Regions from separate parts of the Paenibacillus sp. YAF4_2 genome, predicted to be linked through region 1. Evidence: predicted binding sites of a transcription regulator. Region 1 holds the regulator's gene; the other holds the start of a gene.
The links. The regulator Rex, encoded in region 1, represses fermentation and respiration genes when NADH is low (regulators of the CRP and FNR family bind a similar motif). The targets are predictions, from matches to a motif close to TTGTGAAATATTTCACAA.

Region 1 (16,577 bases):
TCGTAAAGCACAACAGGAAACGGGACAAAAGCTGCTTTATGCCGTTAACCTTACTGGCCCTACTTCACAGCTGGCAAGCCAAGCCCGCAAAGCGATTGCCGCAGGCGCTAATGCCCTGCTGTTTAACGTCCTGTCTTATGGTTATGATGTTCTGCATGAGCTGAGCAAGGATCCAGATATTAATGTGCCAATTGCAGCGCACCCTGCACTTGCAGGTGCCTTCTACCCGTCACCTCATTACGGAATCGGTGCTTCCGTGCTGCTCGGCAAGCTGATGCGTCTTGCTGGGGCTGATCTAGTTCTCTTCCCTTCTCCGTATGGCTCTGTTGTTATGCCGAAGGAAGAGAATCTGGCTGTTAAGGATGCGCTGCTCGCGCCGTCCTCAACCCTTCGTACAAGCTTCCCTGTACCATCGGCAGGTATTCACCCTGGACTTGTACCACTTATTCTGCGTGACTTCGGAACCGATGTTGTCGTGAATGCAGGCGGAGGCATCCACGGTCATCCAATGGGAACAGCTGCTGGTGGTCAAGCTTTCCGCAGCGCGATTACGGCAGCAATGAACGGAGTACCACTTCGCGAAGCTGCAACGCAGCCAGGTAATGAAGCACTTCAAGCAGCAATTGATGCATGGGGGATTAAAGAATAATGACAACAGCTAAGAAACGCATCATCTTCTGTGACTTTGACGGAACCATCACCGTCAACGATAATATCGTAGCGATTATTAAGCATTTCAACCCGCCGGGCTGGGAAGAGATTGCAACTAATGTACTCTCTCAGAAAATCTCGATCCGTGATGGTGTAGGCCAAATGTTCCGCCTTCTCCCTACTTGCAAGCAGCAGGAAGTTATCGAGTATGGCATCAACAATGTTCAGATTCGTGACGGCTTCGCGGAGCTGCTTCAATATTCTAAGGATGAACAAATTGAGTTTTACGTGACAAGCGGCGGTATCGACTTCTTTGTCTTCCCCGTTCTTGCCCGCTTCGGTATTCCTGAGGATCATATCTACTGCAACGGCAGTGATTTCAGCGGCGAACAGATCGAGATTACATGGCCGCATCCTTGCGACGGACATTGTACGAATGATTGCGGGATGTGTAAAACAACCATCATGCGTCGTTTCCCTGCAAGCGAATACGAACGAATCATTATCGGCGACAGTGTAACCGACTTCGAAGGTGCTAAGCTGGCTGACACCGTGTTCTCTCGCCACTATCTTACGGAAAAATGCAAGGAGCTTGGACTCCCGCATACCGAATTCACAACCTTCCATGATATTGTGCATGAGCTGAAGAAAGAAAGGGCGGTCTAATATGGCTTTTACAGATATTAAGCTGGAACACAAACAACAAGCGCTCGCCGACCTGCGCAGCGTTAAAGAACTATTCGCCTCTCGCGGCTGGTTTGCCGGAACTAGCGGCAACCTGTCGGTACGTGTAGGCGACTTCACGCCGGATGAATTCTATTTCGCCATTACAGCAAGCGGCAAAGACAAAACCGTACATACGCCAGAGGATTATCTGTTCGTAGACAAGAACGGCAAAGCCTGCGAAGCAACAAACCTAAAGCCTTCCGCTGAAACGTTGATTCATAATGAGATTTACCGTTTAACAGGTGCAGGAGCCATTTTCCACGTTCATTCCGTTTATAGTGCTGTAATGTCGGAGTGGTTCTGGGAGCGCAGAGCGGTTCCCGTAGACGGCGTTGAGCTGATCAAGGGACTGAACATCTGGGATGAGGAAGCTCACATCGATATTCCAATTGTCTCCAACTTTGCAGAAATTCCTCGTATCGTTCCAGAAGTAACAGAGCGTCTCGACAAGCGGATCCCGGGTATTATCCTTCGCAAACATGGCATCTACGCATGGGGTGCAAATGCATTCGAAGCGAAACGTCATATTGAAGCGTTCGAATTCCTGTTCGAATACGTGTATCGCTGGGAAATGCTGAACGGCAAAAAATAAAAAGAAGATAGAAAAAGAACTGGCCCTCTCGTTCGTTACGAGTAGGGCCAGTTCTTTATTTATAGGCTTATTTCCTCAGACTCAAATAATTCTTCCATCTTGAATAAGGAGTGAACCACGAATTCCGCATCTTCCAGGTTGGCTCTTCCGGCAGGGTCCCTCTCAATGACACATAATACTTCTTTCAATTCCGCGTCATGAGTAAGCAAATCGGCAGCACTCAGCAGTACTTGACCACCGGTTGTGATCACATCCTCGATAATACAGACCTTCTTGCCTGCAATATCCATACCTTCTGCTAGTTTGCTTGTTCCATACTCCTTCGCTCTCTTCCGAACGAAGACCACTGGAATACCCGTCTTTAAGGAAAGTGCTGTGGCGATCGGAATACCGCCCATCTCAAGTCCGGCTAATACTTCTGTTCCTTCAGGAACAAGGGGTGCAAGCTGTTCAGCAATCGCAGCTAGAATTACGGGATTGGATTCAAACAAGTATTTATCGAAGTAATGATTCGATGTTTTTCCTGAACGAAGCTTGAATTCTCCCGTCAATCTTGACGTCTGGATAATCTCTCTTGCAAGTTCTGTTCTGTCCATATATAGTCCCCTTCTCCATGAAAGTTGGATACCATAAAATTGCACCGTCGAACAGTTTAGCAAAACTTACTTGAATTGTCTATGCGGCTAAAGAGAGTTTTTTCTACAAATGGAGTTACAGGAAATTGTTGAATATCGTTTAGATCGATCCAGGCTGCACCCAGGGAGTCTTGACCATCCCCATCTGTCTTGAGCTCCACGTCATTCTTTAGCAATCGAACCTCATATAGGATACCGATATGGTGAAGCTCCTCCATAATATTCTCGCGATAAGGATAAATGATGGTGTACGATAAGGAATCGAGTATCGATCCCTGCACATCAGTAAGCCCAGTCTCCTCTTCAAATTCTCTTAGAAGTGTCTGATAAGGCTCTTCTCCAAACTCAATAGAACCTCCTGGCAAATCCCATTTTCCTGTATGAGGTCCCCTGCTTTTCTTTATTAGAAGCACTTTATTATCTCTAATCAATATGCCATATACCCCAAGATGAGTATGTCTTTGCATCGCCATGCTCCTCTTAGATTGAAGTCGATATATAGTCTTCTTTCAATTGTTGTTTCGCAATATAAAAGATTTGCCCCATATGCTCGGAAAAATGTGCTGCGCATTGATGCAGCATATCCAGATTTGTCCGTTCCTTGCCGCGAATAATCTGTGTTCGTTCAAATTGCTCATCAGCCATCGTTTGAATGGTATCCATAACCACCTGCATTCGAGAGCGGAATTTGAGCACCAACTCATCTCTCTTCATAAAGATAGGCTTTAATTCGGCTTCCCGATCTCGCACAAAATCTTGAAAAAGAATCCCTTTATTAACCCGTTCCAAAATATTGAATTTATTCGTTAACCACATCCGGTTAAAATCATATGGCATGGAGATCTCCTCTATCATTCGTATTAATCGCCTTTCAGCATGTTAAAAATGCCGCCAGCTACGCTGCCCTCATCCTTGCCGCCTGTACCAAAGCCGCGAGGAGCCGCAGCAAATACACGGCTCGCCAATCGGCTGAACGGCAGCGATTGAATATAGACGGAGCCTGGTCCTTCTAATGTTGCAAAGAATAGTCCTTCTCCGCCAAACAAGAAGGTCTTAACGCCTTTCACCATCTCGATACTGTAATTAACACCAGGAGTGAAGGCAACTAAGCAGCCGGTATCCACAAGCAATTTTTCACCCGGATTCAGTTCTTTACGGATAATCGTGCCACCTGCATGCATGAAGGCGAGGCCGTCACCCTCGAGCTTCTGCATAATAAAGCCTTCTCCACCAAAGAAACCTGTTCCGATCTTCCGCTGGAATTCAATGCCTACAGATACTCCCTTCGCCGCAGCGAGGAAGGCATCCTTCTGGCAAATCATTTTACCTCCAACAGCGTGAAGGTCGATCGGAATGATTTTTCCTGGGTATGGTGCAGCAAAGCTTGCTTTCTTCTTGCCCGAGCCTTCGTTCGTAAAAGCCGTCATAAATAAGCTCTCACCCGTTAAAATCCGTTTGCCTGCATTCATCAGCTTGCCCATTAATCCGCTCTGAGACTGACCGCTGCCATCACCAAATATCGCTTCCATATGTATGCCGTCATCCATCATCATAAGGCTTCCTGCTTCCGCAATAACCGTCTCTGAAGGATCCAGCTCAATTTCTACAAACTGCATATCGTCGCCATGAATGAAATAATCGATTTCGTGGTTGCTTTTCAACAAAATCCCCTCCTGATAAATAATTAACACCACTATCATACTATTATTATCCATCCCATTTCTAACAAAAAAGACATACGAAAATTTCGTATGTCTCCCTTCTATTCCAACTTAACCCTATGCTCGAATCCAAACGGTCATCTCGCCACGCTGACGATTCCCCCACAAATAGTACGGAACAGCCTTCAATTTTACCGGTAGCGAAGCCTGCTGCTGTCCATAAGGGCGATATGGCGTTTCTTCCTGCCAGGATCCTTGTTCATCCAAGCGGCCTTCCGCTTCAATCACAATAGCTCCTCCAAGCAGTTCCGAATCGAAGTTTACTTCCAGAGCCGATGATGTCACAAGGGATATGGCTGCAAGTGGACTAGTGTTGTCGATTTCCTCCAGACAGTAGACAAGTGGTCCACGTTCAATGGCAACCTTTCCGGCATTTGCCCGAATCTCAGGATGAGCCGCCGTCAGCTGCGCTTCCATAACTGGCTCCCACTCCACAATATCTCCATGCTGCCAATTCCGATTAACAAGAGCATAGCCATTCTCTGCTTTGTAATCCGCTGCTTCGCCGTTAATACGGAGTACTGCTTTCTCCCTGCACCAGGAAGGAATACGAAGGGCTAGCGTTACTGCTGCACCCGGTACTTCCGTAAACTCGAAACGGACATTCCCTTTCCAAGGCAGCTCTGACTCTTGCTTCAATGTGACAGAGCCGGCATCAAGCTCGAACTGAGCTATGCTGCCAATAAACAGATGTGTATAGATCGTATTTGTTGCGGCAGATACGGTATAAATATAATCGTTTAATGAACTAAGCAGACGTGCTACATTCGGAGGGCAGCAAGAGCAGCCGAACCATTTCTGGCGCTCTGCTTTTACATGATGACGACCCGGATTTTTCTCGGAAGCCTTCGGCCATACTTCAAGCGGATTAACATAGAAATAGTGCTTGCCATCCTGCGACATACTGCCTGCTACGTTGTTAAATAACGCCCGCTCCATGATATCTGCGTATTCGCTCTTTGCTTCCAGCTTCAACATACGCTGTGCAAAGAAGATAAGGCCGATGGACGCACAAGTCTCCGCATAGACCGTATCATTAGGCAGATCGTAATCGAAGGAAAAGGCTTCGCCATGATGAGTGGAACCAATCCCCCCTGTAATATACATCTGCTTTCTGGTCATGTTGTTCCATAAACGCTGGCATGCCTCAAGAAGCTGCTTGTCACCTGTTAATCTTGCCAAATCAGCCATTGCCGTGTACATATAGACTGCGCGGACGGAATGGCCAACGGCCACATCCTGCTCACGCACGGGCTTATGCGCCTGATTATAAGCTAAGTGCTCTACCTTGGGAATAGGCATTTTTCTTCCTGACCAAAGACTGAAACCTTCACGCTGTTTAATATCTTCAATCAGGAAATTCGGCTCCGCTCCACGTTCATCAATAAAGAATTGAGCAAGCTTCAGATAACGGTCTTCTCCTGTCGTCTGATAAAGCTTCACTAAAGCCAGCTCAATCTCCTGATGGCCGTCATACCCTCTCATTTTGCCGGGCTCCAGACCAAATAACGAATCAATATAATCGGCAAATTTGCACATCACATCAAGCAGCTTGCGTTTGCCCGTTGCGTCATAATAGGCAACTGCAGCCTCGATCATATGTCCTGCACAATACAGCTCATGTGCTTCATAGAGATTGGTCCATTGTTTGCCTGGGTCTTTAATTGTAAAATACGTATTTAAATATCCGTTCTCATGCTGCGCCATCGCAATGAGATCGATAACTTCGTCTGCCGTACGCTCTAGCTCTGCATCAGGATGATTCGCTAGAGAATAACCAACGGCCTCCAGCCATTTCGCCACATCACTGTCCTGGAACACCATACCGCCATAAGGCTGCTCTTCAAGCCCTGCCGCTACGCGGAAATTACGAATCGCATAACTTGGCTCTGCATCCGCAATTCGGTCATTCAGGGCATCCCATTGATAGGGAATTACAGTCTCACGTACCAATTCGGTAAAGCGATTCCAAAATGCATCCTTAATATGTACTTCGCTGCTTCCCAGCTGTCCGTTTAATTGCTTTACCATGAAAGTTCCTCCTGATCGAATATAAAAAATTTGATTCTTTCTGATTTCTAGTTTATTCTCGAAAGGATAAGGAAACTACATATAAAACGACCTTCTTTTATATAAAATATAACACTGCCTGAGGAGGCGCTTACCGTATGATTGATGACTCCTATATATCTTTACAGCTGCCTCCTATCCCTTATTACATTACAACCGGATTATCGGAGTACAAGCCTGGCGACCAGCATCCTGACCGTAGGAACCTCGGCTTGTTTGATTTATTGTGGGTGGTCAAAGGAACCTTGTACATCGGAGAAGAAGATAAACAGTGGGAGGTTAGTGCAGGAGAAACGCTGCTCTTGCTACCGAACAAGTATCACTATTCTATAAAGCCTTGTGAGGTTGACACCGACTTTTACTGGATTCATTTCGACTTCAAAGGTGATTGGGCACAGCATGAATCGGATCCAGCCAGTATGCCGCTGCCCATTCGTCAAACTTGGGAAAATCCATATCTCATCCATCTCCCCCAGTATGCCGCACCACCAGAGTTTGCTTTAGCAGAGCGGCATCTCAGCCAATTATTAGCCTATTCCAATGAGCATCAAAGAGGTGTCTACTGGCTGGAGCAGCAATTATTTATAGAGCTGATTGGTGTACTAGAGGAAAGACAAGATCGTTCCAATGCGGATTCGAGAGCCATGAAGCTTGCCAATAAAACCGAGGCTTATATCCGTCAGCATTACCAATCGGATCTAACCAATGCGGTGCTGGCGGAAGCCTTACATTTTCATCCCAACTATATCGTCAGATGTATGAAAGAAATCTATCACTGCTCTCCAATGGAGTATTTACATCGATACCGGTTAGAGCAGGCCAAGCTGCTCTTGATCAAGACAGAATGGTCGATTGCAGATATTGCGGATAAAACCGGTTTTCGTCACCAGCCTTATTTTTCGAACTGCTTCAAAGCCTATGCGGGCATCTCGCCGCTGCGATATCGCAAGCAATTCTCACCATAACGAGTCCACAGAGGAGTTATAAGAAGATGAATCCGTCTCCGAACAATGCCAATGCAGCCAACACTAGCTGATTCCCCGGCCGATATATTGGCGGTATTACATTAAGCGCTTATGTCTGCTCTTCCTCTGGGAGTACTGAAAGGCACAACCATGTTCTCCATTATTGCGGCTGCAGGTCTTTGTATAGCTCTTGTGCTGCTTAAGCACTGGTATGAAAAAAAGCCTTGTACTCTCCAAAAGAGAATACAAGGCTTTTGCTTGTTATAATCGTTATGATGGCTACCCGCGTGGTCCACGGAATTTCTGAGAATGTGCGCGAGCTTCATCCACATTCGTCACTCGATTGCGGCTCCACTCAATTAGAATACGGTCGATGTACCGGAAGTTAAGCTTGCCGGCAAAGACAGCTTCCTTCAAGGCAAAACGGATCAACTCATCCTGATACCGGTCCTGATCCACCCATCCTGTAATCGTCTCACATTCCATCGGTGATAACAGCCGGCCAAATTCCTGCTCGAAGACGGAGAATATATTGCCAGGATCAGGTGCCCGCTTCACCGTTCGGCGCTCTGCCTTCCTCGTCTCCCGCTTTTCTTCTGCTGCCCATTCTGCAGCCTTCAGCATCCACCCGCTCCAGTTATACGTCTCCGACTGGATGCCCGACATGGAATCAATTTGCTCATCAATCGTAAGGAAGCCTTCCTTCATCAGCCGACCAATGGTTGTTTCAACAACTCGTTCTGTAGACCCTGTCCGTTCTGCGAGCTGCTCCATCGTCGGGAACTCAATGCCTTCCGATTCACGGAACAACATCAGCTGCAAGAGCAGCATCACTTCAGCCTCAGAAAGATTCAAGTGGCGGTATGAGCGGAGCAGCAGTGCAGACACATGCACTCCGCCCTCATTCATTACGGCCGCCATGCCGCGCGAATAGGCTTTCCACATGTCTTCGTTGCTCATAATAACCGATCCCTCCGAAGCTTAACTACTCTATTCGATTATTTCGAATCGCCTTTTACAATCGTATACGTATCACGGGCAATCAGCAGTTCTTCGTTCGTGGGAACAACAAGAACTTTCACACGTGATATATCCGTCGAGATTTGGCGTACTTCCTTGCTGCGTACATTATTACGCTCTTCGTCCAACTCAACGCCTAGGAACGAGATACCTTCACATACTGCTTTGCGCAGAACATTCGAGTTCTCGCCAACGCCTGCTGTGAACAAGATAATGTCTACACCGTTCATCGCTGCGGCATAGGCACCAATGTATTTGCGTACACGATACGTATACATATCAAATGCCAGCTTGGCATTCGTATCACCTTCGCCCATTGCTTCTACAATTTCACGCATGTCGCTGCTGATCCCGGAGATCGCGAGCAAGCCGCTATGTTTATTAAGCATGGAGTTCACTTCATTCAAGGTCAAATCTTCTTTGTTCATAACATAAGGAACGATAGCGGGATCAAGATCACCGCTGCGCGTACCCATCATCAAACCTTCAAGAGGTGTCATACCCATGCTTGTATCAAATGACTTGCCATCCAGAATCGCCGTGCAGCTCGCTCCATTACCGATATGGCAGGAGATCATCTTCAGCGATTCAAGCGGCTTGCCAAGGAAGTCAGCAGCCTGCTGGCTCACATATTGATGCGATGTCCCGTGGAAGCCATAACGACGTACTTTGTGACGACGGTACAGGACTTTAGGAATGGGATACAGGTAAGAAGTATTAGGCATCGATTGATGGAAGGCTGTATCAAATACAACCACCTGCGGCACATTCGGCATATTCGCTTCTACCGCGGTAATCCCCATCATATGGGCCGGGTTATGAAGTGGAGCAAGATCAAATAGCTTACGGATCTCCTGCTTCACATCAGCTGTAACAAGCGCCGAGCTCCTGAACACTTCGCCGCCATGGACAACACGATGACCAACGGCATCAATCTCTTCCATTGATTTTACAGCACCATGCTCAGGATGAATCAACATATCTACAACTTTTTTAACCGCAGTGACATGGTCAAGAATCTCACTAACTTGTGTAACATCTGATTTGCCTGGAGACTCATGAGTAACGATCGAAGAATCCATGCCGATCCGCTCTACACGCCCGCTTGCAAGCACTTCTTCCGTCTCCATATTATAAAGCTGATATTTCAGCGAGGAACTTCCTGCATTAATTACGAGTACTTTCATTAGATACGGTCCCCATCCTTGTCATATTTGAAAAATCCTACGCCAGACTTCACACCAAGATGCCCAGCGCGTACCATTTTCTTCAATACAATGGACGGACGGTATTTCAGCTCCCCGTATTCCCGGAACATGCGCTCAAGTGCAGCAAGGATGGAATCAAGTCCAAATCGGTCAGCCATTTCGAACGGACCATTCTGGAAGGAATAACCGATTCGCATGGCATTATCGATATCTTCAGCCGATGCAACGCCTTCCTCAAGCACATGAAGGGCTTCATTAATGAACAGACAAATAAGGCGAGTCGTCACAAAGCCTGGAGACTCGAACACCATGATTCCTTTTTTCTGGATGACTTCATCAACAAATTCTTTCATCGCATCAAATGTAGCATCGGAGGTTTTCAGACCACGCACAATCTCGACTAGGTCGATCTTGGATACGGGATAAATAAAGTGGAGGCCAATGACACGCTCAGGATGGCTAGTTACACTTGCCAGCTCCGTTAAGCTTAACGTGGAGGTATTGCTTGCAATAATAACTGACTCATTACAAATCTCATCCAGCTGTTTAAATACGAGCTTCTTGCTTTCCAGATCTTCTGTTATGGATTCAATGACCAGTTCGCAGTCAGCCAGTTCGTTATACGTCTGGCAAGGATGAATACGATTCAGGATCAGTTTTTTCTCAGCTTGCGTTAGAGCCCATTTCTCGATTTGCTTATCTAAGTTGAGCTCAATCATTTGCATACCGTATGTTAAGCGTTCCTCAGAGCTTTCGATTAAATACACATCCAGCCCTTTAGAAGCAAGCATTTCTGCAATTCCTTGACCCATTGTTCCGGCGCCGATGACACCAATTTTTTTAATAACCATAATTCTTTTGTTTCTCCCCTTGTAGCTATTCTCTTTTTTCGGCATTGAGAATCATTCTCTTTACCTCTCGATCAAATCCATTATAACCTTTTTTACACAAATAAAGAAGGCAACTGGTGTTAATTTGGTGAACACCAAAAAGAGCGGCAGGTCTAACACCCTGCCGTTCTTTTTGTATATTTTTCCATGCTTAGAAGCCTTATTCTTATGCGCTTTTTGACAGTTGACTTAGTAATGTCCGGAACTCATCGCCGCTAAGCGTTTCTTCTCGAATCAGCACGTCCAGCGACTGAGTAAACACTTCTTTTCTTGCTTCCAGCATGGCTTTCGTCTTCATCATCAGCTCATTCAGAATGGAGCTCGTAATATTTGCCCATTTATCGGGAGTCATCATGTTCGCATCAATAATGCCAAGCTCAGTCAGCCCAGATTCGACCATTGTCCGAACAATGTTCAGCGCTTGGTCAAAATCACCACGGGAGCCTGTGCTGCGGCCACCGTAAAAAATTTCTTCCGCTGCAGCACCACCAAGTGCAATCATGATTTGGCTTTCCAGAAAATCCTTCGTGTACAAATATCGATCCTGCTGCGGGTTATGACGGACATATCCAAGCGCCTGACCACGCGGGGATAAAGCAACCTGCGAGACGCTGCCTGGACGCACCAGCTCTGCTGAGATCGCATGGCCCAGTTCATGAAGGGCCACGCGTTCGCGTTCCTCAGCTGTTGATTCCCGGTCTGTTTTCTCACCCATCATCACTTTATCAATTGCCATTGCCAGATGAGACTCCAGAATCGTCTCACTGCTCTCACGCATAGCGTAGATTGCACCTTCGTTCATCACGCTCTCCAGCTGTGCACCTGAGAAACCAAATGATTCAGAAGCAATACGCTCCAGATTAATACCTTCATTAAGCGATTTGTTCGCTGCATGCAGACGCAAAATATGAAGGCGCCCTTTTTTATCCGGCAGTTCAACTCCAATATGACGGTCGAATCGGCCTGGACGCAGCAAAGCGCTATCGAGTATTTCTTTCCGGTTCGTTGCAGCAATGATGAGAATACGTGGTGCTTCATCAGAATGTATACCGTCCATCTCTGTGAGCAGCTGGTTCAACGTCTGATCATATTCTTTATGCTGACCGCCGTCTCGTTTACCGCCAATGACATCAATCTCATCAATAAAGATAACGGCACTTTTCTTACCGGCTTTTTTCGCTTTCTCCCTTGCTTCCTTAAACAAATCACGAATCCGTCCTGCACCTACACCCACATACATCTCAACAAACTCACTGCCGGAGGCAGCTAAATAAATCGAATCGGTATAATGAGCAGCAGCCTTCGCAAGAAGGGTTTTACCAGTCCCTGGAGGGCCCGTCAGCAAAATCCCTTTCATCGGACGGATACCCAGCTTTGCGATCTCCTCTTGTTTAACAAGAAAATCAAGGGCTTCAATCAACTCTTGTTTTGCTCGATCCTGTCCGCCAATCTGGTCAAAGCTCATCGATTCCAGACGAAGCTCTTTGCTGCGTTTCGACCCTGAACTAGCCATCATCCGGCCTTTGCCGCGCGTAGAGAACCATACCCCCGCTCCTAATGCAGCAAGTAACAAGACGGGCATCACATTAACTCCTTTAAAAGCCAGGAAAATAAACAACATCAAACCAAAGCCAGCTGCGATCTCAATCACATATTTACGCATAAGTCGACACCTCCAGCTGCGCTGGAACGCGCGGAAGTACTACATACTTCGTCGAGGTATCATCCTTCAGCGTAATATAGACATTATTATCATCGAGTGCTGTTTCATAACGAACTCCTGCATTCGCAGCAGCTGCTTTTTGAAGGGCATTCGGAATTTCGGAATAATTCTTCTTCTCCATCGCTTCCGCAACATCGAATAAGACCGAAGACCATACTTTATCTAATTGACCACTGGGAACTGCATTTGTAATATCAAGCTGCAATTCGCGGTTGCCAATAGCGTCCTTGCCTTCTTTTGCAATGTTTTCATAGACATCTTTCAATTTCGCATCCGGCTCAAGTGTAACCTGAACCGACACATGATCTTGATCTATAGTAGGAGCATTCGCCGAGGCGACACCTTCAACCTGTCCAATAGACTTCTGAAAAGGAGAAACGACAGCAAATTGCTTATATAACATCCACCCGCCAAACAGCAGCAATGCTGTAGCAACAGCGGACAACACGAATGGGACAATGCGAAGTTTCATTCTTACTCCTCCTCTTAACTCGTTATATATCACTTCGTATATCATCTCTGCCATACGAAAGTATATCATATATCGACATCAAAGGGACGGTGTAAAAACAGGAAAAGGAGCCAGCCGCTTGCGCGGCTAGCTCGCTGTTTTGGCAGGAAGATGATACTCACTCACAAAAGTTCCCGTACGGAAATCGTAGAATGCGTAGCTGTATTTCTCGGGATTATGGCCTTCTGAATAGAAGACTTCCCACACAAGCTGTCCATTTAACGTACCCGGCTGAATTCGTTTGAATTCTGCAGCCGGTTTGGCTTTCAGCACAGCTTGTTTAATTGAGGCTTTAAGTACACCTTCAGATTCCTTGACAATCTGCACGGCCTTATCCGGGCCAATTAACCATACGTATATCACTTCATCCGCGTCATTCTCGCCCTTCACGATCCAAGAAGTCGTATCCCAAACCTGCTTCGTGATGGACGTAACTTTGGTCAAGCTTGCTGCTTTCTGAGCTTGCTCGCGGATCGGACTCTCAGAGTCCCAGAATGGCTTTTGAATCGTATTGTAGTACATGACTACAATCGCGATAACAGCCAGCAAGGCAACAAGAATCACAGCCAGCCAGCGCTTCGGATTCATGACCGAAGAACGTTTTTTAGATGTCGCCCTCATTATGCTTTCAGCAGCCGCTCGAAGCTTGCTTGTGCCTCGTAACGGATTTTCTCTTCATCCATTAGCGTACACTCACCATTTTGAACAACTTTACGGCCATCCACCCACACATGTTTAACATCTCGTCCTGAACCGGAGTAAACAAGATGCGATACGATATCTGTCAAGGGATAATAATGAGGCTGCTCTATGTCGATGGCAATGAAGTCTGCTTTCTTGCCTTCAACCAACTGGCCAATTTTTTCTTCCTGCCATATGGAAAGTGCACCATATACCGTACCCATGCGTAAAGCCTCCATCGCAGGGATAACGGTTGGATCACCGGATACTCCTTTGTGGAGCAGCGCAGCAAATTTGATTTCTTTAAACAGATCCAAATTGTTATTGCTCGCAACACTATCCGTACCAAGCGACACGGTAACGCCTGCGCGCAGCAGTTCAGGTACTCGAGCTATGCCGCTTGCCAGCTTCAGGTTGCTGACAGGATTATGGGATACAGCTACTTTACGGTCAGCCAGCAATGCAATTTCTTCATCATTCAAATGTACCGCATGAGCAACAAGTGCCGGCCGCGAGAAAAAGCCCAGTTTATCCAGATGCTCGACAGGACGAGAACCGTAATCCCGGACATTTTGCTCCACTTCGGCAAGCGTCTCGGACATATGGGTATGAACAGGCAAATCATAATCATGAGCAGCCTGAACAAATTTTTCAATGTAATCCGGTGGGCAAGTATAAGGGGCATGCGGTGAGATCATCGTTGTAATTCGTCCATCCGCTTTACCGTTCCAATCTCGCGCAAAAGCAATTGCTTCTGTCAGCTTCGCCTGCTGGATCTCCTCGGAACAAAGACCAATAACACCACGTGTCAAACAGCCGCGAATACCCGATTGCTCAACCATTGCTGCCACTTGGTCCATTCGGTCATACATATCAACAAAAGCTGTTGTACCCGTCTTCAGCATCTCGACAATAGCCAAAGCACTGCCTGCACGAGTATCTTGATCGATATATTTGCCTTCCATCGGCCACATTTTTTGCTCGAGCCATACTTGCAGGTTTTGGTCATCAGAGTAACCACGGAGCAGGGACATAGCCGCATGGCCATGTGTATTAATAAGGCCCGGCATAAAAGCAAGCTTGCTGCCGTCTAATCGTTCCACTTGTTCATCCAGCCCAGTTGGAGCTGTCTCACCGATATATGTAATCTGATCATCGGTTACAACCATGTGTCCCCTGAAGACCGAATTGGTATCATTCATCGTGACAAACAGGCCATTTTCAATCCATAATTGAGCCATCTTCAAGTTCATTCCTTTCTTTATTCAAATAATAAGCTAGGCTCAGCAGTTCTCTTGTAAAGTCTGCGTGGTGAATCCGGATATGCTCTGGTAACCGCAATATAGCCGGAGCAAAATTCAAGATCCCTTCAATACCCGCTTCTACGAACTGATTCGCTACATTTTGCGCTTCCGGACCGGGAACGGTAATAATGCCGATCCGGATATTATTTTCCTCTACGACAGCCTTCAGCTTCTCCATTGGCATAATCGGCAGATTATTAATCATTGTCCCAATCTTGCTTGGATGATCGTCGAATACGGCGACAATTTTCATATTGTCTTTCGAGTACTTATTGTAATTACACAATGCATGTCCCAAGTTACCGGCACCAACAAGTGCAACATTAATCCGCTGGTCAAGCTTTAGAATCTGTTGAATCTTCTCAATCAAATAAGAGACGTCGTACCCAATACCCTTACGGCCGAAATCACCGAAATAAGCAAGGTCCTTCCGAATTTGGGCGGGATTGAGGTCTAGCTTGAGTCCCAGCTCCTGCGAGGAAACGGTTTGTACTTCACGGTTGTACAATTCGTTTAACACCTGCAGATAGATGGGCAGCCGTCTGACGACGGCCTCTGATATTTTCGCCTGCTTCACCCGTTTGCCCCCTCTTCCGATTGCAGCCATTCCCGCATTCGCGCTACCATCTGATCCGTATGCATGGTTTCAATCTTTGGACCAGGCAATGAATAGAGGAAATGTTTGCCGTAATACGTATCAATGACTCGCGTATCGTAGATAATAACAATCCCCTTGTCCTTCGTCGTACGAACAAGTCTTCCGAAGCCCTGCTTGAAGCGGATAACCGCTTGTGGAATCGATAGCTTCATAAACGGATTTTGCTTTTGCTTCTGCAATAGCTCCGACTTTGCTTCAACTAGCGGATGATTCGGCGGTTGGAAAGGCAAACGGACGATCGCAAGGCAGGTCAATGCCTCACCTGGAATGTCTACCCCTTCCCAGAAGCTGCTAGTGCCAAGCAAAACCGTTTCGGGCGACTGGGTGAACCGTCTCGTGAGCTTTGTCCGGTTACCGCTGTCAATACCTTGTCCTAGCACTTGAATACCCGAGCCTGCCAAGGCTTCCTTAAGTGGCTCATAGACCTGCTTCAGCATCCGATATGAAGTGAACAGCACAAGCATGCGTCCTTTTGTTTCTACTGCTGCATCCGCAAGCGAGTCCACCAACATAGTAGTAAACTGCTGATCGCCCCCAGCACCTTTTAGAGTTGGGAAATTACGCGGAATAATGACCAGAGCCTGTTCACGATAATTGAACGGCGAAGGAAGCTGAACGGTCTTGAGCCGATTATTTTCTTCAAAACCTTCTAGTCCGAGCTGCTCCTCCGCATACTGGAACGATTTATGAACAGACAATGTTGCAGAAGTAAGCACAATGCTGTCCTTCACATCAAAGAAATATTGCTGAAGCTGTTTGCTGACATCTACCGGAACAGCATAAAGATGAACAGACCGATAGCGGTAAGCCATGCTCGCTTCAATCCAATACACTTCCGAATTTTGCTCCATCTTGAGGAAGGTACGCAGATCATCCTTTACTCTAGTCAAATCACGAACAACGCCATTGAGATCTGTGATAAGTCCTTGAATTGTCTGGTCATCGAGTCTTTCTTTAATATCCGATGCCATTTTATCCACTGTCTTAACGACCCGGCTGAGCTCGGTATGCACATTTGTTTCTATATTCAATACATCGTCCCAGCCTGCCGGAGGGGTGTCACTGCGCAATCGGCAAACCGCCTGACCGTTATCATTACCGGCCTCTCCAGACTCGCCAACAAAGGCATATAAGAGCTCAAACAGCTTATCCCAGTGCTCCTTGACGTCTTGGAAGATCGGAATAACCGTATCAATGGTTTCCGTCCATGCTTGTACCCGCT
Region 2 (16,577 bases), on a different contig from region 1:
TTGAATTGTTGCGGAATGAAATACGAAGGGTTCTCTTTCGCCAGCTCTTCTGCTTTGCGAACAGCACCGTTCATTCCTTCGGAGCCCGGAGTCAGAACAAGCTCTGCACCGTAAGCACGAAGCAGGTTGCGACGCTCAATGCTCATTGTCTCAGGCATAACTAGAATCGCTTTGTAGCCTTTAGCTGCTGCTACCATTGCAAGACCGATACCCGTGTTACCGCTGGTAGGCTCAACGATTGTATCGCCTGGTTTCAGACGGCCTTCTTGCTCAGCAACTTCGATCATGCTGATTGCAATACGGTCTTTAACGCTTGCACCTGGGTTTTGGTATTCAAGCTTTACATAAATTTCGGCGCTATCTTCTGGCACAAGACGGTTCAAACGGACAAGTGGTGTGTCACCAATGAGTTCAGTTACGCTGTTTACAATTCTAGCCATGAGAATAATTGCCTCCTTATTCCGACTAATTTAGTTGGTTTTTTCCTAATATCATATTATCAATCTCTTATATCCGTTGTCAATAGTTTCTTTCTTGCATTTACAATAAAAGGGAGAAACCGCTCGGGGGCGGCTTCTGGATGATTATATTAGTGCTCTAAGGGGTCGTTGTCGCGTCATATTTGTGAAGTAAATCATCCTCGATCTCATTAAGCGGCTTGGCTTTCGATAGCGCCAAATCCTGCCGTGCCTTCTCATACAGAACACGACCGGTCAGGCCTTCCGTTTTCTCCCGCTCGACTAGCCGGATTACTGCATAGCCATCCTCGACCTTAATGGGACCTGTTGTCTCTCCTGTCTGGAGCCGGCTTGCTTCATCCAGCAGATCAGCATCATAGAAAGGATCATCCGAATCGATAAGACCCAGATCGCCGCCGGAATCAGACGTGTTGCTATCCATTGAGTAAGTGCTTGCTAGCTCATCAAATGAGGCACCATCTGATAAAAGATCCAGCACATCACTCGCCTCTTGCGCTGTGTCCGTCACAATCCACTGCAGATGCAGCCTAAGCCGATCAGCAAATTGCCTTGGATTCGCTGCTATGTAATTCTCAATCTCCACCTCGGTCAAATCGACCGTTAATACAGCGATTTTCTCCAGCAGCAAGCGGTATCTGACATCTTCCCGTACATCATTCTTCGACATGCCAAGCTGTTCCTTCATCACGTTATAAAAAACATCTTCGCTATCGTACCCTTCGATCATCGAAGCCAGCTCCCGCTCCTCTTCTTCAGAGGATACACTTAGCCGCTTCGCTTCTGCTTCTAAATCAATCGCTTTGTGAACCATCATCGTTCGAAGTACGGTGTTCCCGTATTGCTTCTCAAGCTGGCTCTCCAGCTCAGCCGTTGTAATTGGGATGCCTCCTACCGCAGCCGCAATGCCATCGCTTCGCACAGAATCCGAATCATTTGGCGTATCACCCGTCTGTGCCTTTGTCTCCGAATCAGGATCATGCTGCTCAGGATCATCCGAGAACGGAGACAACTTCACAATGACAGCCACGCTTAGGACAATCATACAAATCGCTTGAAGAACGACAACTGCTTTTATTACCCCGTATTTCTTCATTTCCCCAATGCCCCCGCGTTATTGCACAAGCTTTGGCTTTGCCTGATCAATCAGCTGCTTCAGCTGTACAGGGTCAAACGTATAAGCCTCGTTGCAATAATGGCAGACTACCTCTGCCTTGCCATCTTCCTCAATAATCTGCTCCAGCTCCGATACTCCAAGGCTGATCAGCGTCTGCTCCACCCGCTCCTGCGAGCATTTGCACTGGAACTTCAAATCCAGCGAATCATGGATGTGCAGCTCATCACCTACAAGCCGGCGCAGTATTCCTTCTGGTGTCTCTCCTTGTTCAAGCAGCTTTGTCACATGCGGCATCGAACCAACAGCCTGCTCGAGACGAGTAATCTCCTCATCCGTTAGTCCCGGCAGGATCTGTACAATAAATCCACCGGAATGAATAACACTGCCGTCTGCTTCCACAAGCACACCAAGTCCAACTGCGGAAGGCGTCTGCTCCGATACGGCAAAATAATAGGTGAAATCTTCAGCCAGCTCACCCGAAACGATCGGCACGCTGCCGAGATAAGGATCCTTAAGACCAAGGTCCTTAATAATATGAAGGTATCCATTACGGCCGACGCCGCCAGCGACATCGATCTTCCCGTGCTCATTACTAGGAAGCAGCACATCCGGGTTATCGACATAACCCCGTATTTCACCATGTGCATTAGCGTCAACGACGATTTGACCGATTGGACCGTCACCTTTTACTTTTACAGTCAGCTGCTCTTCACCCTTTAGCATCGCGCCCATAATGGCTGCGGCTGTTGCCGTGCGACCAAATGCGGCCGTTGCTGTCGGCAGCGTCTGATGGCGATGCTGAAGCTCAGATACAAGCTGGGTTGTGCGGGCTGCAAATACGCGAATTTTACCTCCCCACGCCGTACCCCGAACGAGTACGTCTGGTAACTGCTCCATTCCTCTATCCCTCCTGATTCCGTTCATAAATTATGCGTAACCCTTCTAACGTCAGAAGTGGATCAACTTCTTCTATCGTTTCCGATTCCGAACTAATTAACTCTGCTAGTCCGCCTGTTGCGACAACGCGCGGACTTACTTGAAATTCTTTTCGGATTCGGTTGACGATACCATCTACTTGTCCAGCGTATCCGTAGATAATGCCTGCCTGCATCGAAGTAACCGGGTTGCGGCCAATGACACTCTTCGGCTTCACCAGCTCAATACGTGGCAACTTAGCCGCACGCTGATACAGCGCCTCAGTCGAAATGCCGATACCTGGCACAATAGCTCCGCCCAGATAGCTGCCGGATGCATCAATATAATCAAAGGTCGTCGCTGTACCAAAATCAACAACGATAAGCGGCGCGCCATATTTCACAATACCTGCTACCGAGTTTACAATCCGGTCTGCGCCGACCTCACGCGGATTTTCATAACGGATATTAAGACCTGTCTTAATACCAGGACCAACGACTAGTGGTGTCTTGCGCAAATATTTCATACACAGCTGCTCAAGCGCACGCATCAGCGGCGGAACGACCGAGGAAATAATAACGCCTTCGATCTGCTCCATCCGAATACCCGCATAATGGAACAAATTGTGCATGTTCATGCCATACTCATCCACGGTTGCCGAACGGTTCGTGCTAAGCCGCCAATGATGAAGCAGTTCCTTGCCTTTATAGACGCCCAAAACGATGTTCGTATTGCCGACGTCGATAACTAAAATCACGTAGGAGCGCCCCCTTTTTTCGCATTCAAATCAAGACTTATATCAAGTGCGTTGAACGAGTAGGTTAATCCCCCAACGGAAATAACGTCTACACCGCAGGCCGCAATCGCACGAACGGTATCCAGCCTCACATTACCCGATGCTTCAACGATAACATGCGGAGAATGGGCTTTTATACGACTCACGGCTTCCGTCATCATCGCAGGGGCCATATTATCGAGCATAATAATATCCGCGCCGCAAGCGAGTGCTTCTTCAATCTGCTCAAAGGATTCAGTTTCTACCTCAATCTTCATTGTATGAGGAATTGCAGCACGCGATGCTTCGACTGCCTGGCGAATGCCACCCGCACCTTTAATATGATTATCTTTAATCATTACGGCGTCATATAAACCAAAGCGATGATTAGCTCCTCCGCCAACACGGACCGCATACTTCTCCAGCATCCGGTGACCTGGCGTTGTTTTGCGTGTATCGACAAGCCGTACCGGCAAGCCCTCAAGCGCTGCAACAAAAGCATTGGTCTTCGTCGCAATACCCGATAGCCGCTGCATCAAATTAAGCGCGAGACGCTCACCAGTCAGTAAACTATGTGTGCTTCCCTCAACAGTAGCAATAACGGTGCCTTTCTCTACATACTCGCCATCGCTGACTTTCGCTTCGAACTGAAGCGACGCATCAACTACTTCGAATACGAGTCGGGCAACTGGAAGGCCGGCAATTATGCCGCTCTCCTTCACATGGATAACGGCAGTTGACTGCGAACCCATCGGAATGGTCGTCGCTGTTGTAATATCGCCGCTGCCGATATCTTCAGCCAGCCAGCCGCGGATTAGCTCGCGCAGGGCGTGATTATAGGTACCGAACGTTGTATCAAACATGAATAATTCGCTCCTCTGTCATTCCTTGCAGCCGGTGCAGAATGGTATGCTTACGCCATACTGCGTCGTTCTTCTCCGGGAAATCCTCCCGGCTATGCGCACCCCGGCTTTCTTCCCGCTGCAGTGCTGATTCAGTTGTTAGAATCGCACAGGTCAGCAGGTTGGCAAATTCGTATTCCTCCCGCTTCGTCAGAACCGATTGGAAGAATGGCAGCTGCCGCTTCAGCTCTTCAAGACCTCTCTCAAGACCTTGAGCGTTACGGCGAAGACCTGCGTATCGAACCATAACCTTCTGCAGCTTGAGCCGCTTCTCTACAACGGCCTGCATCGGCGCACTACTTCGCGGCTGCTCCACTTCGATTACCGGTTTTGTCTCAAGCTCCGAGAGCTTGATAATGCTGTCAACAATGCGTTTGCCAAATACGATTGCTTCAGATAATGAATTGCTTGCAAGACGGTTCGCTCCATGTACGCCGGTAGACGATACTTCCCCACATGCAAACAGCCTTCTTATATTGGTTTCCCCGTTTAAATCGGTTTTGACTCCACCCATCATATAATGGGCAGCAGGTGCAACTGGAATCCAGTCTGTTGTCAGGTCCAGTCCATACTGCAGACAGAACTCATAGATATTCGGGAAACGATGCTTCACCATATCTGCCGATTCATGCGTCACATCGAGATACACGAACGTCGACTTTGTCTCTTCCATTTCACTGACAATAGCGCGTGCGACAACATCACGAGGTGCAAGCTCAAGCTGAGCATGATAACGATCCATGAAACGCTCGCCCCGAATATTACGCAGAATCGCACCTTCGCCCCGAACTGCCTCGGAGATGAGGAAGCGTGGTGCACCCGGATAACAAAGGGAAGTCGGATGGAATTGAACAAATTCCATATCTTGAATGAGCGCACCTGCACGGTAAGCCATAGCAACACCATCTCCGGTTGCTACATCCGGATTAGTCGTATAACGATACAGCTGACCTGTTCCACCGGAACACAAGATGGTTGCTTTGCCCCGCACGTATAGACGCTGCCCGTCCGGCTTCTGAACGATCGCCCCACAGCATTCGCCATCCTGTGTCACGAGGTCGATGACAAAATGATCATCCCACACGTCAATGCCTGGATCCTCTGTTGCTTTTTCCGACAAAGCGCGTACGATTTCAAAGCCTGTTGCGTCTCCGTTCGCATGAAGAATACGACGCTGGCTATGCGCCCCTTCCTTGGTAAGCGCAAATTCACCGTTCTCAAGGTCGAACTGTGTACCCATGCTGATGAGATTGCTGACGCCTCCTGGACCTTCATGGACAAGGACATTAACCGCATCTTCTGAGCAAAGACCTGCGCCTGCAATAAGCGTATCCTCGCGGTGATAGGCCGGTGAATCGTCATCCGAAATAACCGCAGCGATACCCCCTTGAGCGTAACGCGTATTGCTGTCGAGCAAAGATTTTTTCGTAATCATTAAGACCGAATGGTTCTTCTCACTTGCCAATAATGCGGTAAAAAGACCGGCAATGCCGGCCCCGATCACAAGTACGTCCTTCTCTATAACTGGCAAGTCCTCTAACGACAGGTCAACGAGGTATCTTGGTATCATATTAATAATGCGCCTCCAAGCATAGGAGTAGCGCATGCTCCTCCTATTTAACGAGTAACATGCGCTCCAGGGACTTACGGGCTTGCTCCGCAACATGCTCTGGAACGTAGATTTGAGGCTGCATGGTTTCGAGACATTTCACCAGCTTCTTCAAGTTGTTCACTTTCATGTTCGGACAAACCAAATATTTGGATGCAAAATGGAATGTTTTGTTCGGGCTGTCCAGACGAAGCTGGTAACCAGTACCATCTTCTGTACCAACGATAAACTCCTGACAATCCGATTCCTTGCAATATTTAAGAATAGCTGTCGTGCTGCCGACAAAATCGCCAAGCTCCACAACCTCAGGACGGCATTCCGGATGCACAACGAATTGCGCGTTCGGGTATTTCGCCTTCATTTCCTCAACGTCTTTCACCGTCAGCATATCATGCGTGTTGCAGTAGCCTTCCCAGATAATCATCTTTTTGTCTGTATTCTGCTGCACGTAGTGGCCCAGGTTTTTGTCCGGTACCCAGATCACTTCATCGCCTTCTACCGAGTTTACCACTTTAACGGCATTCGCTGATGTACAGCAAATATCCGTCTCTGCTTTAATGTCTGCGGAAGAATTGATATAAGTGACAACGGTTGCGTTAGGATGCTGTGCTTTCAGCTTACGCAAGCCTTCCACGTTAACCATGTCTGCCATCGGGCAGCCGGCACGTTCGTCAGGAATAATAACCGTTTTGTTAGGAGCAAGAATTTTCGCGCTTTCTCCCATAAAATGAACCCCGCAAAAGACGATAACATCCGCATCAGTCTCTGCAGCCTTCTGAGCGAGCAAGAAAGAATCCCCGCGGAAATCCGCAACCTCTTGAATTTCATCCCGTTGATAGTAATGAGCCAGAATAATTGCATTTCGTTCTTTCTTTAATTGCATGAGCCGTTCACGCAGTTCACGATTCTGTTCCGCCTTGCGTTCCAGCGCCAGCGCTTCCACAGTTGATCCTCTCCTCTTATGAGGGATGGGTGGTGAGTCCCATTCCGATTAATGGCTTACCGACTTTGTGAATTGATGCACAAACTCAGTCAAGTCAATGGCTTAAATGTGATTGATTTGTTAAGGTTTAATTTACTCCACGTGCAGGATGCTGTCAATGCATTAAATAAGAAAAAGCCCTCTTCTCCGCCTGCGAATTTCGCATAAGGACAGAGAAGAGGACTTAGCGTAAAAAACACGAACTTCCTTACCTTTTTGCTGGATCGTACGGTTCACCAAGCGCACTAGGTGCTGACGAACGTCCCACTGCCCCTGCCAAAACAATAAGGGTCAGTAAATACGGCAGCATATAGAAGAACTCATTCGGAATATGATGCGACCACTCGAACAACTGCGCCCAGTTCCGAAGTGCCTGCGCCATCCCGAAGAAGATCGCCGCACCGGCAACACCAAGCGGATTCCATTTGCCGAAAATAACAGCCGCTATCGCAATAAAGCCTTGTCCGGAAATCGTGTTATGAGCAAAGTTGCTTGTTGTCGTGAGCGCGATTGTTGCGCCACCGAGACCAGCTAAAGCGCCGCTCAGCATAACGCCGATATAGCGGTATTTGGTTACGCTGATGCCAACCGTATCCGCCGAGCTTGGATGCTCACCTACAGCACGCAGACGAAGGCCGAAGGTCGTACGGTACAGCACGAAGTAGCTGAGAATAACAACGCCAATCACAATATAAGTTGTTGGATATGCGGTGAAGATCCCTTTACCCAGTAATGGAATATCGGAGAGACCTGGTATAGCAACCGGATTAAATACGTACTCCAGTGTTGGAGTCTGTCCGGAGCCTTCGTACAAGTTCTTGGTCAGATAAATGGCGAGCCCTGCTGCCAAGATATTAATAACGACCCCAACAATGGTCTGATCTGCACGGAACGTAATCGTTGCTACAGCATGCAGCAGTGAGACTATTACGCCAAAGACTAGACCGGCAAGCAATCCAAGCCAAGGAGCACCATGCTTCATGCCGCCCTGAATGGCTTGGTCAGTGATAACTGCAGCAGCGAAAGCGCCTGAAATCATAAGTCCTTCAAGACCGATGTTAATGACACCCGATCGCTCTGAGAAGAGTCCACCAAGGCCGGTGAAGATAAGCGCTGTCGAGAAGACTAGCGTAATGCTTATTAATTGACCAATTGTATCTAATGCGTTCATCGTGCACCGCCTCCTTCCGATTTGCCCTTATTCGAACGGCGAATCATAAATGGTTTAAGGAAGAATTTCACCAAACCATGCGAAGCGACGAAGAAGATAATCGAACCAATAACGATACGAACAATCTCAGGCGGTACATTTGCACCAAAGCTCATACCCGCCGAACCATAGCTTAATCCGCCGAACAGAACAGCACCAAGGAATACGCCAATTGGTGTATTGCCGCCAAGAAGTGCTACAGCGATACCGTCAAACCCATACCCCCATGATGCAGCCATTACCGTCTGGTAGCCGAACACGCCTAGAATTTCAAAGACGCCTCCAAGACCGGCGAACACGCCGCTGATAAACATCGAAGTGATGATTGTACGGTTAACGTTCATACCGGCATACAGCGCAGCGTTCGGGTTGAGACCCACTGCACGAAGCTCATAACCTTTTTTCGTACGCCACAAGATCACATAAAAGACGATTAAGCCAATAATCGCAAATAATGTACCCCAATGCATACGGGCATTACCCATACTTTCGGACAACCATTTGATCGATACAAGCGCTGATTCATGAATTGGCTTCGATTTCTGCTGCCCTTCCATAACGAGATATGTACCCACGATATAGTTAGAGAGGAAAAGCGCAATCCAGTTCAGCATAATCGAGGAAATAACCTCATTTACACCACGTGCAGCTTTCAAATAACCGGAGAGCGCCGCCCACAGGCCGCCAAACAGACCACCAACAATAATCGCAAGAGGTGCATGGAGGTACCATGGCAAATCAAGCGTAACACCAACGATCGTTGCTCCTGTCATGCCCATCATAAATTGGCCTTCTGCCCCGATATTGAAGAGGCCCGTACGGAAAGCAAATGCTACTGCAATCCCTGTAAAAATAAGTGGTGTGATGGCACGAATCGCTTCACCGATGTCGTAAGGGCTGCCAAACAGCTTCTTCACGAGAGAGGAGTAAGCTAGAATCGGATCATATCCACCGGCGAGCATCGCAAGCCCGCCACAAATGAGACCTAGAATGATTGCGACAAGCGGCACCAGAAAGGATGACTTGTCGAATATTTTTCTCATCGTATTCATATCGTACTACCCCCTCCCTTCTGCTGTAGCAGCTGCTGCTGCATCACCAGCCATCATCAGGCCAAGCTGTTGATCATCACGATGATCAGCATCCACTTCACCCATTAAGCGGCCTTCGTACATAACGGCAATTCGGTCCGACAAGGAGTACAGCTCATCCAGCTCAAACGAAATAAGCAGAATAGCTTTTCCTTGATTACGTGCTTCAATGAGCCGTTTATGTACGTACTCGATTGCACCAATATCAAGCCCCCGTGTAGGCTGTACAGCAATTAAGAGATCTGGATTTTTCCACAGCTCCCGGGCGATAATCGCCTTCTGCTGGTTACCGCCGGACAAAGAACGGGCTTTCGCATGAATACCTGAACCACGAACATCAAATTCATTAACAAGTTTATCTGCCAGTACATCCATCGCCTTGAAATCGATGAAGCCGTTCTTGCCGAATTGCGGATCAAAGTAACTGCCGAGAATCATATTCTCGCTTAGTGTAAAATCAAGCACCAGACCATGCTTATGACGATCCTCTGGAATATGGCTTACGCCGGAGAGTGACACTTGGCGAGGCGATCGATTCGTAATATCGCGGCCATTCATATTAACGCTCCCGCCTGACACGCCTCTCATTCCAGTAATCGCATAAACAAGTTCGCTTTGTCCGTTCCCGTCTACACCTGCAATACCTAAAATCTCACCAGCTCGTACATTAAGGCTGATACCATCCAGCACCTGTTTCCCTTGATCACCTTTCATACGAAGTGAATCAATGGACAGCACAACTTCGCCAGGCTCCTGTTTCGATTTCTCGACTTCGAAGGTGACGTCTCTGCCAACCATCAATTCAGCCAAATGCCGTTCATTTGTTTCTGAGGTTGGAAGGGTACGAATGACCTTACCTCTTCGGATAACCGTTACGGTATCCGCAAGCGCCATAACCTCTTTCAACTTATGGGTAATGAGAATGATTGATTTGCCTTCAGCCGACAAGTTGCGCAAAATTTGAATAAGCTCTTCAATTTCCTGTACCGTCAGCACCGCTGTAGGCTCGTCAAAGATCAGAATATCTGCACCGCGGTACAAGGTTTTTAGAATCTCGACCCGTTGCTGCATGCCCACCGTAATATCTTTAATCCGCACCTGCGGCTCTACTTTCAATCCATAACGTTCGGAGAGCTCCCGAACTTTTACATTTGCTTTTTTATATTTTAAAAATCCAAACTTAGACGGTTCGTTGCCAAGCACGATATTTTCCGCTACCGTAAACGGCTGTACAAGCTTGAAATGCTGATGGACCATGCCGATCCCAAGTTCAATTGCCTTACCCGCTCCGTCAATAACGGTTTTGTTGCCATTTACCCAAATCTCGCCTTCTTCCGGCTGATACAAGCCAAACAGAATATTCATCAGCGTCGATTTACCCGCGCCATTCTCGCCAAGCAGAGCATGAATCTCGCCTTTTTTCAGTTCAAAATTGATGTTGTCATTGGCTACTAATCCTGGAAAACGCTTCGTAATCCCTTTTAGTTCAACAGCCGTTGTGCTCCGGTCCATACCTTCATCATCCCCCCGGTTTTCTACCTCTATGGCAAAAAAGGACAAGACCGGCTGGAGCCGGCCTTGCCTTGAGACAGCGACATCAAATAATTTTCATCTGAAAATTATTCAGTAGGCACTTTAATCTCGCCGCTGATGATTTTTTGTTTGTACTCTTCAACTTTTGCAAGTACATCAGCTGGTACGTTTTTCGTTGAAGTATCTGGCAAGCCTACGCCGTTGTCTTTCAGACCAAGCGTAACGACTTGACCGCCTTGCCAATTACCATCGATTAGGTCTTTCGATACTTTATATACTGCAGCTTCTACACCTTTCATCATCGAAGTCAGTGTAATTGCGTCACCGAATTCAAGCGATTGGTCTTTGTCTACGCCGATTACCCACACGTCTTTACCAGCATCTTTACGAGTCTTCGCTTCATTGAACACACCGTTACCGGATGCGCCCGATGCATGGAAGATGATGTCGACGCCAGCGTCATACATCGTTGCAGCCGCTTGTTTACCAAGGTCAGGCTTGGAGAAGTCACCTACATAGTTAATTTTCATGCTTTTCGCAGCTTCAGGGTTAACCGCTTCGATCCCTGCTTTGAAGCCTGCTTCGAATTTTTTAATAACTGGAATTTCCATGCCGCCTACAAAACCGATTTTATTCGTTTTTGTCATCAGACCAGCAACTACACCAACGAGGAAGGAACCTTCGTTCTCTGCGAACGCAACCGATTCAACATTTGGCAGTGCTTCTGTTGGCGTTGCATCAATTAGTCCGAACTTGGAATCTGGGTTTTCCTTTGCTACCTTAGTCATCGCATCCGAGAAGAGGAAACCAATGCCCCAAGTCAGATCATATTTCTCAGATACGAACGCTCTCAGGTTAGGCTCCATGTCCGCATCGCTTTTACTTTCAAGATATTTACTCTCTGCGCCGGTATCAGCTGTTACTTTCTTCAGAGCTTCCCATGCGCTTTGGTTAAAGGATTTGTCATTTACGCCGCCAACATCTGTTGCCATACCGATCTTCAGCTTGGAAGCCGGGGCTTTAGAAGTGTCCGGGGATGCAGTCTCTGCATTGCCGCCTGTGTTTGTATTGTTACTGTTCTCGTTCTTGTTACCACATGCGGACAAGACTACTGTCAGCGCCAGGATAATCATAAGCATTAAACTAACTTGTTTCTTCATTCCTGTTCTCTCCCCTGCCTTTTATTTGTTAAGGGCATCGCACTATCCTTATTATTCTTGATGTCCACCGCCACTATTCTCCTAATTATAATTACAATCTAACAGCCGTCAATCATATTATGTCAACTAATTTAACACAGAAATTATGTTCACAAATTATTGTCCCAGTTATGTAACATTTGTGCGAGTTTTGTTCGGAATATTCGCACAAATAACTCACACAAAACCCATTCACCTGCTTGTTATTACCCCTTAAATCCGAACGTTTAAACATTTAACGTACAAAAAACAGCTGCCCTTCGCTTGCAATTAGCAAACATAGGACAGCTGTTCTGTCTTAAGATCCTTTATTCGGATCTTCGTCGTCTGGTTTTTGTTCGTTCAGATCAGGAGGTGTAATCTCGCCCGCATCACGGGTTTGAATACGAACCTTCACGCCGCCGATCGTATCCACGATAGGTTCGGAAGAAGATTCAGCCGCGGCGTTACCTTCTCCAGAAGGCTCATCTCCGCCAACGATCTCGCCGGATTCGATCAAATTCTTGATTTGCTCAAGCTCAAGTGTTTCTTCTTTAAGCAGCGTTTGAGCAATCAAATGTACTTCTCTGCTCTTCTCAGTCAACAACTGCTTCGCACGAGTGTAGCAATCATTGATAAAGTTTTGCATTTCTTGGTCAATCTCATAAGCGATCTTATCCGAATAGTTCTGTTCATGACCAAGATCACGACCCAAGAATACTTGGCCTTGCGTTTGGCCAAACTGCATCGGACCAAGCTTATCACTCATACCGTATTCCATAATCATACTGCGTACGATGCCGGTAGCTTGCTTGAAGTCGCTATAAGCGCCGGTACCAATCTCGCCGATAAACAACTCTTCTGCAACACGTCCGCCAAGCAGGCCCGTTACTTTATCAAGAAGCTCTTGCTTCGTTACGAGCATACGATCTTCCTTCGGAAGCATAATGACATAACCGCCAGCGCGTCCGCGTGGAATAATCGTAACTTTATGAACCATGTCGGCATGCTCCAGGAAGTAGCCAACAATGGTATGACCTGCTTCGTGGTACGCGACGATACGTTTCTCGCGGTCACTGATGACACGGCTCTTCTTCTCCGTACCAACAATAACGCGGTCAATCGCTTCATCAACTTCACGCATGGCGATATCTTTCTTATTGCGGCGGGCCGCAAGGAGGGCTGCTTCGTTCAGCAAGTTCTCCAGATCCGCACCAGTAAAGCCAGTCGTACGCTTCGCAATAACATCCAGCTTAACATCATTATTAAGCGGCTTGTTGCGAGCATGTACTTTAAGTACGGCTTCACGGCCTTTTACATCTGGGCGGTCAACCGTGATTTGACGGTCGAAACGTCCTGGACGAAGAAGTGCCGGGTCAAGAATATCCGGACGGTTCGTCGCTGCGACGATAATAATGCCTTCGTTCGCACCAAAGCCATCCATCTCAACGAGCAATTGATTGAGCGTTTGCTCACGCTCGTCATGGCCGCCGCCAAGACCGGCGCCACGTTGACGACCAACTGCGTCAATCTCATCAATAAAGATGATACATGGTGCATTTTTCTTCGCATTCTCGAACAAGTCACGGACACGGGATGCGCCGACACCGACGAACATTTCGACGAAGTCCGAACCGGAGATACTGAAGAATGGAACGCCAGCCTCGCCTGCTACAGCGCGGGCAAGAAGCGTTTTACCAGTACCCGGAGGACCTACAAGCAATACGCCCTTCGGAATACGTGCGCCAACCATGTTAAACTTGCGAGGATCCTTCAGGAAGTCAACGACTTCGACAAGCTCTTGCTTCTCTTCGTCGGCACCTGCCACATCCTCAAACGTGATGCGCTTCTTCTCTTCGTTGTACAGCCTTGCACGGCTTTTGCCAAAGTTCATCACTTTGCCGCCGCCGCCCTGAGCTTGATTCATCAGGAAGAAGAACAAAATAAATATGATCACAAACGGAATAATGGAAGTAAGGAACGTAAGCCAGATGCTAGGTGTATCCATTGGCTTATAGTTAAGCTTAAATCCGTATTGTTTCTCTGCGGCGAGAATATCTTCGCCAGCTTCCAAACCTACCCTCGATGAGAACTGTTTCTCCCCGTTCTTCGAGTCTGCAGGCGGCTCTTTATATTTACCGGAAACCAAGTAAGTATAACCATCGTACTTCACGGTCAGCTCTTCTACGTTGTTTGAACTGATGGCTTGGCGAAGCTGATCGTATCGAATTCCGACGGTAGTATTATTCTGGCTGCTGATAAACTGAATAATCCCAACCGTTACTAAAAAGATGATCAAATAAAATCCAGTATTGCGGATGATCCGATTCATCCCCTACCTCCTCTCAAGACGCTTCTAATATTTTAACATAGCATGACTTTCCATCTCAATAGAACCAATATGAGGGGGAGGCATGCCGGCGTAACCGCAAATTCTATTTCTCGTAAACTTCCGGTTTCAGAATGCCAATGAACGGAAGATTGCGGTACTTCTCTGCATAGTCGAGGCCGTAGCCCACAACAAATTCATCCGGCAATGAGAAGCCTGTGTAGTCCGCTTCCAGATCAACCGAACGGCGCGCTGGCTTATCGAACAGTGTTGCAACGGTTACGGACTTGGCATTGCGGCGCTCAAGAACATCAATCAGGTAGCTGAGTGTCAGACCGCTGTCAATAATATCTTCGACGATCAGCACATCACGACCTTCTACAGAAGCATCAAGATCTTTAATAATCTTGACGACACCAGATGATTTGGTCGAAGCTCCATAGCTCGATACGGCCATAAAGTCGATCTCAAGTTTAATCGGCATCTCTTTAACCAGGTCGGACATGAATATGAATGCACCTTTGAGGACGCAAATAACGAGCGGATTACGCCCATCGAAGTCACGGCTAAGTGTCTCGCCGAGTTCCTTCACTTTCGCCCTAATTTGTCCTTCGTCATAGAGTACCTCTTTAATATCGTTCAACAAAATGTAAATCCTCCTATATCTTTCACATTATAATTATGAATACAGCAGTGCTTCTTATTCGTTCTCTATTCGAATGAACAGGAAGTCCGTTGTCTCATGATCGATTAGCGCATGGCTCGAACGTCTGATACCCGGTACCCATAGCAAGCAGTCGTCCGCATCAACCAAAAGCGGATAACGCTCACGCTCGGATGGCGCGATCTTTTCGTCAACGAACATATCTTGCACTTTTTTGGAGCCGTTTAATCCTAAAACTTGAATTCGGTCACCCGGCTTCCGATTACGTACAGTAAGCGGAAAAACCAGACTCGCCGCATCGAAGCAAACCTCGTTTCTGCCTGCCGGCCTAACCGCCTCGCCCCGTTTGAGATGCTTAATAAACAGCGTACGGCCTCCAGCTGTTACCCGCATGTCAGCGGAATCACGGGTAATGACGTGTGCATACGCTTCAGGCATAATCGCCGCAGCAGTATTAAGCACTCGAACCCACCGGATGCTGCTATACTCACGGATGCATCGAACACCCGAGCCTGCATCATACCGCCAGGTACTCGGGGCTGCAGAAGCCGCCGCAAGCCGCATGGTCTCAATCGCATCAAAGGAGCCAATTTCTGCATCCTGCGAAAGATAATTTAATATTAGTTTAATCAATCTTCTTTGTAAAGCGACATGAAGACCTGAGAGCGTACCAGCATCCATCTTGCATTCACCCGGAGTCAGCGATACAAGATCAACGAGCAGCCTCTGCGCTTCATTCTCCATCCATTCGTCTTCCGCCCCTGCTACATCGGCCATTCTCCGGAGCGAATGAGTGAGCTGGGGATTATATTGTGAAAGATACGGTATAACATCAAGCCGAACGACATTACGAAAATAATATTTCTCATTGTTGCTGCTGTCGAGGCAATACGGAATATCCTGCTCCGTACAATAGCGTACAATGTCTGACTTGTTCATACGAAGTAATGGACGTATAAGTTCCACGTTTTTTTCAGTCCGTTTGGCAGCCATACCTGCAAGACCTGTTAAACCTGCTCCGCGGATGATATGCATCAGCACCGTCTCCGCTTGATCATCGGCATGATGCGCCAGCGCGACAGCCGAAGCTTTATACTTAGCTGCTATGTCATGCAGGAAGGCATAACGCTTCTCACGTGACGCGGACGAGGCGTTCATCCCGGTTTCTTCTATGTAAGCCGGCATATCAAGCTCAATCATCTCGAAGGATACGCCAAGTTTCGCTGCATATTGGCGTACAATCTCCGCCTCATGCCGCGATTCTGCCTTCCGGAAGCCGTGATTTACATGGGCAGCTATGATCGTGAGTTCATCTTGCTGCGCTGCTGCGCATAGCAGATGAAGCAAAGCCATAGAATCGGGACCGCCGGATACGGCAGCCACGATTCGGTCGCCTTTCGACCATAGCTGTTCAGTCGCTGCATACCTCAACATGTCAAGCAGCAGCTTATGGTCCCCCATTTCCATCGCTTATGTATCTCCCCGTCCCTATATTTTAAATCTAATACCGAACTTCCTTTATATACCCCCGCGAAGCAGCCAGTAAACCGAGATCCCCAGCACTACCGCGGATACAGCTGCAAGTCCCTTTAGCCACCCTGGTGTCTTCGGGCTGATTCGCGTGTCTCTGCGGTGCAGCAGTCTCCGCCACGCTTCAGCCCCTTCAGCCGCATCGTAGAACCTTCCCGCCATCGCTTGCTTTAACCAGCCAGCCACTGGGGCCAGTCCTTTACACTCGCTAATAAGACGCTCTAGCTCCTCAGTCGAACGGGTCTGCGGCAGCCCTGCTGTCAGCG

Region 2: nadA (quinolinate synthase NadA) is a predicted target of Rex. The motif match lies at 6,803-6,820, and genes of this name have one in related genera.

Annotation. Positions count from the first base shown of each region.
Region 1 covers NZ_JBFRCT010000002.1:697,405-713,981, reverse strand. Annotated here, with positions in the region: gene AB4Y93_RS07485 (2,3-diketo-5-methylthiopentyl-1-phosphate enolase) at 1-649, shown strand, start outside; gene AB4Y93_RS07480 (2-hydroxy-3-keto-5-methylthiopentenyl-1-phosphate phosphatase) at 649-1,317, shown strand; gene mtnB (methylthioribulose 1-phosphate dehydratase) at 1,319-1,969, shown strand; gene pyrE (orotate phosphoribosyltransferase) at 2,029-2,565, opposite strand; gene AB4Y93_RS07465 (NUDIX hydrolase) at 2,622-3,071, opposite strand; gene AB4Y93_RS07460 (DUF1572 family protein) at 3,085-3,441, opposite strand; gene AB4Y93_RS07455 (TIGR00266 family protein) at 3,465-4,304, opposite strand; gene AB4Y93_RS07450 (glycoside hydrolase family 127 protein) at 4,383-6,356, opposite strand; gene AB4Y93_RS07445 (helix-turn-helix transcriptional regulator) at 6,494-7,360, shown strand; gene AB4Y93_RS07440 (DnaD domain protein) at 7,640-8,320, opposite strand; gene AB4Y93_RS07435 (acetate/propionate family kinase) at 8,359-9,567, opposite strand; gene AB4Y93_RS07430 (3-hydroxyacyl-CoA dehydrogenase family protein) at 9,567-10,439, opposite strand; gene AB4Y93_RS07425 (AAA family ATPase) at 10,645-12,141, opposite strand; gene AB4Y93_RS07420 (hypothetical protein) at 12,134-12,673, opposite strand; gene AB4Y93_RS07415 (cell wall elongation regulator TseB-like domain-containing protein) at 12,800-13,333, opposite strand; gene AB4Y93_RS07410 (amidohydrolase) at 13,333-14,634, opposite strand; gene AB4Y93_RS07405 (redox-sensing transcriptional repressor Rex) at 14,615-15,274, opposite strand; gene dinG (ATP-dependent DNA helicase DinG) at 15,271-16,577, opposite strand, start outside.
Region 2 covers NZ_JBFRCT010000016.1:14,533-31,109, forward strand. Annotated here, with positions in the region: gene cysK (cysteine synthase A) at 1-440, opposite strand, end outside; gene AB4Y93_RS27050 (foldase protein PrsA) at 598-1,572, opposite strand; gene hslO (Hsp33 family molecular chaperone HslO) at 1,591-2,490, opposite strand; gene AB4Y93_RS27060 (type III pantothenate kinase) at 2,495-3,265, opposite strand; gene nadC (carboxylating nicotinate-nucleotide diphosphorylase) at 3,262-4,146, opposite strand; gene nadB (L-aspartate oxidase) at 4,139-5,755, opposite strand; gene nadA (quinolinate synthase NadA) at 5,799-6,737, opposite strand; gene AB4Y93_RS27080 (ABC transporter permease) at 6,985-7,947, opposite strand; gene AB4Y93_RS27085 (ABC transporter permease) at 7,944-9,038, opposite strand; gene AB4Y93_RS27090 (ABC transporter ATP-binding protein) at 9,045-10,589, opposite strand; gene AB4Y93_RS27095 (BMP family lipoprotein) at 10,697-11,770, opposite strand; gene ftsH (ATP-dependent zinc metalloprotease FtsH) at 12,108-14,120, opposite strand; gene hpt (hypoxanthine phosphoribosyltransferase) at 14,224-14,763, opposite strand; gene tilS (tRNA lysidine(34) synthetase TilS) at 14,818-16,248, opposite strand; gene AB4Y93_RS27115 (protein kinase domain-containing protein) at 16,300-16,577, opposite strand, start outside.